2 linked regions of the Noviherbaspirillum saxi genome follow. The protein of the gene in region 2 interacts with the protein of the main gene of each other region in a pairwise test. Links are inferred from orthologs where the notes say so. Each region holds a gene or a part of one and is shown on either strand. Other genes may lie near its edges. The genes, in order: D3871_RS18355 and D3871_RS09650.

The links.
Region 1: the proteins of D3871_RS09650 (region 2) and D3871_RS18355 interact in binary tests that used the Escherichia coli proteins (3 or more experiments, as listed by UniProt). The link is inferred for Noviherbaspirillum saxi from one-to-one orthologs.

What each region holds. Positions count from the first base shown.
Region 1 is NZ_QYUO01000002.1:542,321-545,640, reverse strand. What follows is about bases 91-3,090. They hold D3871_RS18355 (ATP-binding cassette domain-containing protein), read left to right. Parts: upstream 91-600; coding sequence 601-2,580; downstream 2,581-3,090. Other genes in these bases: D3871_RS30540 (CaiB/BaiF CoA transferase family protein), read left to right, coding at 2,613-3,090; prmB (50S ribosomal protein L3 N(5)-glutamine methyltransferase), read left to right, coding at 91-604. Also shown: more of prmB, read left to right, coding at 1-90; more of D3871_RS30540, read left to right, coding at 3,091-3,320. UniProt on the Escherichia coli protein: Genetic data indicate it may be involved in ribosome assembly or function.
Region 2 is NZ_QYUO01000001.1:2,074,772-2,078,541, forward strand. What follows is about bases 288-3,737. They hold D3871_RS09650 (2-oxoglutarate dehydrogenase E1 component), read right to left. Parts: upstream 3,344-3,737; coding sequence 488-3,343; downstream 288-487. Other genes in these bases: odhB (2-oxoglutarate dehydrogenase complex dihydrolipoyllysine-residue succinyltransferase), read right to left, coding at 288-427. Also shown: more of odhB, read right to left, coding at 1-287. UniProt on the Escherichia coli protein: E1 component of the 2-oxoglutarate dehydrogenase (OGDH) complex which catalyzes the decarboxylation of 2-oxoglutarate, the first step in the conversion of 2-oxoglutarate to succinyl-CoA and CO(2).

The sequences.
Region 1 (3,320 bases), on a different replicon or contig from region 2:
TTTCTATGTCGACGAGCGCGTGATCGTGCCGCGCTCCTTTATTGCCGAACTGATTCCGGAACAATTCTCCCCATGGGTGGATGACGCCGAATCGATTACAGAAGTGCTCGAACTTTGCACCGGTTCCGGATGTCTGCCGATCATGCTGGCCGATGCGTTTCCGAATGCACATGTCGATACCGCGGACATTTCCAGCGACGCACTGGAAGTCGCACGGCGCAATGTCAGCGACTATCAGCTGGAAGACCGGATTTCCCTATTCGAATCGGACCTGTACAGCAATTTGCCGAAAAAGAAATACGACCTGATCGTCACCAACCCGCCCTACGTGAATGCGGGCTCGATGGACAAGCTGCCCAAAGAATATCTGCATGAGCCGCAGATCGCGCTCGCGGGCGGCACCGATGGCATGGACCTGGTGCGCAAGATCGTGGCCGGTGCAGCGGAACGCCTGACGAAAAAAGGCGTGCTGATCGTGGAGATCGGCAATGAACGCGCGTTCGCCGAGGCGGCCTTCCCCGACCTGGAACTGACCTGGCTGTCGACCAGCGCCGGCGACGACATGGTTTTCCTGTTGACCGCAGAACAATTGAAGAAGCAATGATACGTTTTCAGCATGTCAGCCTGACCAGAGGCATCAAGCCATTGCTTGAAGATGTAGACCTGACCTTGAACCCAGGGGACAAGATCGGTCTGATCGGTGCCAACGGCGCCGGCAAGTCCAGCCTGTTCGCAATGCTGCGCGGCGAACTGCATGCCGATCTCGGCGAGGTTGACTATCCCGCGAAATGGCGCATGGCCTACGTCGCGCAGGAAACGCCCGCGCTCGACAGACCGGCGATCGAATATGCCATCGACGGCGACGCCACCTTGCGCGAACTCGAAGCTGAACTAGCGCAAATCGAAACCGGTCCGGAAAGCCATGGCGACGGCACCCGCATCGGTGAACTGCATGCGGCGCTGGCCGACGCCGATGCTTATACGGTGCGCTCGCGGGCCGAGCAATTGCTGACCGGTCTGGGCTTCTCGGTCGACCAGATGCAGCAGCCGGTGGCAAGTTTTTCCGGCGGCTGGCGCATGCGTCTCAATCTGGCGCAGGCGCTGATGTGCCCTTCCGATTTGCTGCTGCTGGATGAGCCGACCAACCACCTCGATCTGGATGCAATCATCTGGCTCGAAGACTGGCTCAAGCGTTACGAAGGCACCCTGATCATCATCTCGCACGATCGCGATTTTCTGGATGGCGTGGTCAATGTGATCGTCCATATCGACGATCGCAAACTGAAGCGCTATTCGGGCAATTACTCGTCCTTCGAACGTCAGCGCGCCGCCCATATGGCGCTGACGCAAGCTGCAATCGAAAAGCAGACAAGACAGCGCGCCCACCTGCAATCCTTCATCGACCGTTTCAAGGCCAAGGCGACCAAGGCAAGGCAAGCGCAAAGTCGCATGAAGATGCTGGCAAAGATGGAAGAAGTCGCACCGCTGCGGGCAGCGGCCGAGTTTTCGTTCGAGTTTCGCGAGCCGCTCAGTGCGCCCAATCCGCTCTTGGTGATGGAAGATGTCGTCGCCGGTTACCGCATCGAGCAGGACGATGACGTCATCGACAAGCCTGTCGTTTCCAGCATCAATTTTTCCTTGCAGACCGGTCAGCGTATCGGCTTGCTCGGGGTCAATGGCGCAGGCAAATCGACGGTGGTCAAAACCATCGCAGGCGAACTCGCGCAACTTGTCGGCGACGTGCGTCTGGGTAAAGGACTGTCGATTGGCTATTTCGCGCAGCATCAGGTAGAAATGCTGCGGCATGATGAATCGCCGCTCTGGCACCTTGCGCGTATCGCACCGACGACGCGCGAACAGGAATTGCGCAACTTTCTGGGCGGCTTCAACTTCGGCGGCGAGATGGTGACCAGCAAGATCGCGCCCTTTTCCGGCGGTGAAAAGGCCAGACTGGCGCTTGCGCTGATCGTCTGGCAGCGTCCCAATCTGCTGCTGCTGGACGAACCGACCAACCACCTCGACCTTGAAACGCGCGAAGCCCTGACCATGGCACTCGCCCAGTTCGAAGGAACGTTGGTTCTGGTTTCACACGACCGCCATCTGTTGCGCGCCACCACCGACCAGTTCCTGATCGTGGCGGAGGGAAAATTGCAGCCTTTCGACGGCGACCTCGACGATTACAAGGACTGGCTGTTCAAGACCAAGCTGGGCCGCGTAGATACGCCGTTGCCCGGCCCCGGCAAAACCGCCGGCAAGCCGGAAGCAGATGCGGTTGCCTACGAATCGCGCGACGACCGTCAGGAACGGCGACGCCTGGAAGCCGAGGAACGTCAGCGCTTGTCGGCGCTGAAAAAACCACTCGAGTCGCGCATCAAAAGGCTGGATGAACAAATGGCCAAGCTCAACGCGCGCAAGACCGATGTGGATGCCCGGCTCGCCGATCCTGCGATCTATGATGACGCCAACCGGGAAGCGCTCAAAGCCTTGATACTTGACCAGGCGTATATTGGAAAAGAACTGGAGCAACTCGAAACCGAGTGGCTCGAACAGCAGGATGCGCTCGAACAGTTATCTGCGTGACGGTGCAAGCCTGCACGGATGGAGGAAATCGCATGAGTCAACCGGTCGACAAGCCTTTGCAGGGAATCCGCGTACTCGATCTGACCCGTCTGCTGCCCGGTCCGGTCGCCACCATGCACCTGGCCGACATGGGTGCGACAGTGATCAAGATCGAAGATCCCGGTATCGGCGATTATGCCCGCACGATGGGTCATGTCCGGCATCAGGTGTCGCAATTCTTCGTCGCGGTCAATCGCGGCAAGCAGGAACTGCGGCTCGACCTGAAAAGCGATAGCGATCGCGCAGCGTTCCTTGAACTGGTCGACAGCGCCGATGTCGTGGTGGAAAGTTTTCGGCCCGGTGTGATGGACAAGCTCGGAGTAGGCTGGGCAGTGCTGAAGGAACGCAATCCCCGGCTTGTCATGTGCGCGATCTCGGGCTACGGCCGGGACGGCCCTTTTGCGCAACGTGCAGGGCACGATATCAATTACATCGGCATGGCGGGCATGCTGGAACAAAATGTCGGGCCGGACGGCGTTCCCGCACTCGGCAATCTGCAGGTCGGCGACCTGCTGGGCGGGGCGCAGGCGGCAGTGCAAGGCATACTTGCTGCGCTCGTCGGCGTCAAATGCGGAGGGCCGGGAAGGTTTATCGATGTATCAATGACCGACACGGTGTTCGCTCACAACATCATGCCGCTGGTTGCCGTCAACAACTTCGGCAAGCCGGCGTTACCCGGCTGCGACCTACTGACCGGCGGC
Region 2 (3,770 bases):
TGCCGGGCACCTGGGCTGTCGTCATTTTGTTGTCGGCCAGCATCTTCGCAGCCGCAGGCATTGCGACACCGGCGGCGGCATTCGAAGCCAGATTCGAAATGGCTGCAGCCACCGGGTCACCAGCAGGGGCGGCTGCAGGCGCAGCGCCTGACGCTGCCGCAGGAGCTGCGACGGCGCCGGCCTTGGCTTCGGTATCCAGCTTGGCGATGACTTCGCCGGCGACAACGGTGCTGCCATCACCCTTGAGCAATTCAATGATCACGCCGGCGTCGGGCGCGGGCAGTTCGAGCACTACCTTGTCGGTTTCGATATCGATCAGGTTTTCATCGCGGGCGACGGCTTCGCCAACCTTCTTATGCCAGGCCAGCAGGGTCGCTTCCGCGACGGATTCCGACAGTTGCGGAACTTTGACTTCAATAATTGCCATGTAACTCTCCGTTTCGGTGTGTTCATTCGGCGCGCCAGCTTCTAGCGCGCCGACGGGTCTTTATTTTGTAAGGACGAAGCCTTTGAGCTTCGAGAACGCGGTGTCGATCAATGCCTTCTGCTGCGCATAGTGCTTGTCGTAGTAGCCGACAGCCGGCGACGCACTGGCCGGGCGGCCGGCGTACGCCAGTTTCTGGCCGTCTTCCAGGTTCTCGAAGATGTTGTGCTGGATCTGGAACCATGCGCCCTGGTTCTGCGGTTCGTCCTGCGCCCAGACCAGTTCGACAAAGTTCGGGAACTTCTTCAGTTCGGCAGCAAACGCCTTGTGCGGGAACGGATACAGCTGTTCGACGCGAACGATCGCCACGTCGGAGACGCCGCGCTCCTTGCGTGCATTGACCAGGTCGTAATACACCTTGCCCGAGCAGGCGAGCACACGCTTGACCTTCTTCGGATCGATCTTCTCGTCGACTTCGCCGATCACGGTCTGGAACGAGCCCTTGGCCAGTTCGGACAGCGGCGATCCTGCATCCTTGTTACGCAGCAGGGACTTCGGCGTTGCGATCACCAGCGGCTTGCGGAACAGGCGGATCATCTGACGACGCAGCAGATGGAAAATCTGCGCAGCAGTGGTCGGCTGCACCACCTGCATGTTGTTGTCGGCGCAAAGCTGCAGATAACGTTCGATACGGGCGGAAGAGTGTTCCGGACCCTGACCTTCATAACCGTGCGGCAGCATCATGACCAGACCGGATGCGCGGCCCCATTTCACTTCGCCGGAGCTGATGAATTGGTCGATGACGACTTGCGCACCGTTGGCGAAGTCGCCGAACTGCGCTTCCCAGATGGTCAGCGTATTCGGTTCAGCAGTCGAGTAGCCGTATTCGAAACCGAGCACCGCCTCTTCCGACAGCACCGAGTCGATGACGGCGAACGGCGCCTGATTGTCGGACACGTTTTGCAGCGGAATATAGGTACCCGCATCCCAGCGCTCGCGCTTTTGATCGTGCAATACGGCGTGACGGTGAACGAAGGTGCCGCGACCCGCATCCTGACCAGTGAGGCGGATTGCATAACCCGACGCCACCAGCGATGCATAGGCCAGGTGCTCGCCCATGCCCCAATCAAGATTGAGTTCGCCGTGACCCATGGTAGCGCGATCAGCAAGCACTTTTTCGACCAGCGGATGCACCTTGAAGTCTTCCGGCACTTTGGTGATGCGCTCGGCCAGACGCTTGAGCTCCGCCAGCGGCACCGCCGTGTCCGCAGCATCGGTCCACTTGCGATTGAGGAAAGGCATCCAGTCAACCGCGTACTTGCTCTTGAAGTTGGAAATGACCGGGTCGACCGTATGCTTACCCGCATCCATCGCGTCGCGATAGGCCTTGACCATGGCATCGCCCGTATCAGCAGAAATGGTGCCCTGAGTCGCCAGTTTGTCGGCGTACACCTTGCGCGTGCCCGGGTGCTGACCAATCTTCTTATACATCAGCGGCTGGGTCAGTGCAGGTGTGTCCTGCTCGTTATGGCCGAGTTTGCGGAAGCAAATGATGTCGACCACGATGTCTTTTTTGAATTCAAGACGGTAGTCCAGCGCGATCTGGGTCGCGAATACGACAGCTTCCGGATCGTCGCCATTGACGTGCAATACCGGCGCTTCGATCATCTTGACCACGTCGGAGCAGTACAGTGTCGAGCGCGAATCGCGCGGATCGGACGTGGTGAAGCCGATCTGGTTGTTGATGACGATGTGAACGGTACCACCTGTGCCGTAGCCGCGTGTCTGGGCCAGGTTCAGCGTTTCCATCACTACGCCCTGACCGGCAAACGCGGCATCACCGTGCACCAGGATAGGCATGACTTGCGAGCCGTCCTTGTCGCCGCGGCGTTCCATACGCGCCTTGACCGAACCTTCGACCACCGGGTTGACGATTTCGAGGTGGGATGGGTTGAACGCCAGCGACAGGTGAATCGGACCGCCAGGTGTCGAGATATCGGAGGAGAAACCCTGGTGATACTTCACGTCGCCTGCAGGCAGGTCGTCCGCGTGCTTGCCTTCGAATTCGGCGAACAAATCTTGCGGCATCTTGCCCAGGGTGTTCACGAGCACGTTCAGGCGGCCGCGGTGCGCCATGCCGATAACGATTTCCTGCACGCCCTTCTCGCCTGCGCGCTGGATCGTTTCATCCAGCGATGCGATGAAGCTTTCGCCGCCTTCGAGCGAGAAACGCTTCTGGCCGACGTAGCGGGTATGCAGATAACGTTCGAGGCCTTCGGCCGCAGTCAGGCGATCGAGGATGTGTTTCTTTTTCTCGGCGGAGAAATTCGGCGTCGAGCGAACCGACTCAAGACGCTCCTGCAACCAGCGCTTCTGCGTGGGGTCGCTGATGTACATGAATTCGGCGCCGATCGAACGGCAATAGGTGTCGCGCAATGCCTGGAGCAAGTCGCGCAGCGAAGCGGTTTCGGGACCGAAATAGGTATTGCTGATATTGAACACGATGTCCATATCGGCATCGGCGAAACCATAGGAACTCGGATCCAATTCCGGAATCGGCGGACGTTCCTGGCGCTGCAGCGGATCAAGGTTCGCCCAGCGATTGCCGAGGAAACGGTAAGCGGCGATCAGTTGGGTGGCAGCGACGCGCTTGCGGCCCATTTCGACGTCTTGCGAAGCCACAACGGTGCGGATCGGACCCTGCTTGGCGCGTTCGGCGAACGAAGCGATCACGGGAGCATGTGCAACATCGGGCTTGGTCGTGCCATCCACGGCAGGAACATGCTGCATTGCATCGAAATATGCACGCCAGTTGTCAGGCACGGAGCCGGGATTGTTGAGGTACGCTTCGTACAGTTCTTCAACGTACGGTGCGTTGCCTCCAAACAGGTAGGAATTGGAGAAGTACTGCTGCATCATCTTGCTCACCTTTCTTCGCGTTTCGCGAGATTAGCGGGTTTATATAACCTTCCGCGACACGGCCTGACCGGTTAGCGGATCGCACATCAAGTTGTGGGGAAGGGCTACGTGACGACCTGAGGTGGTACCAGAATTTTTGGAAACGCTAGCATAGCATAGAACTTACGCCATCAATATCGACTAAATGCATTAGGGCAAAATGCTGTGCATGCCCGTCGAGGCTGGAGGCTGGCCCTGCCCTGCCAGCGGACTCACACCTCGATGCGGACAAAGCTTCACGACAAATGTGTTCAGATAAGGTCGAATAGATCGCGAGTTTCACGTGTGAAAACCATGTGGAGCAAGTCAGGCATGAACAGTTTTGCAACATAGCCATCGCGTTCCTGATCGGTAGCCCTATTCTGCAGCGCAGGAAATTTCCATGGCC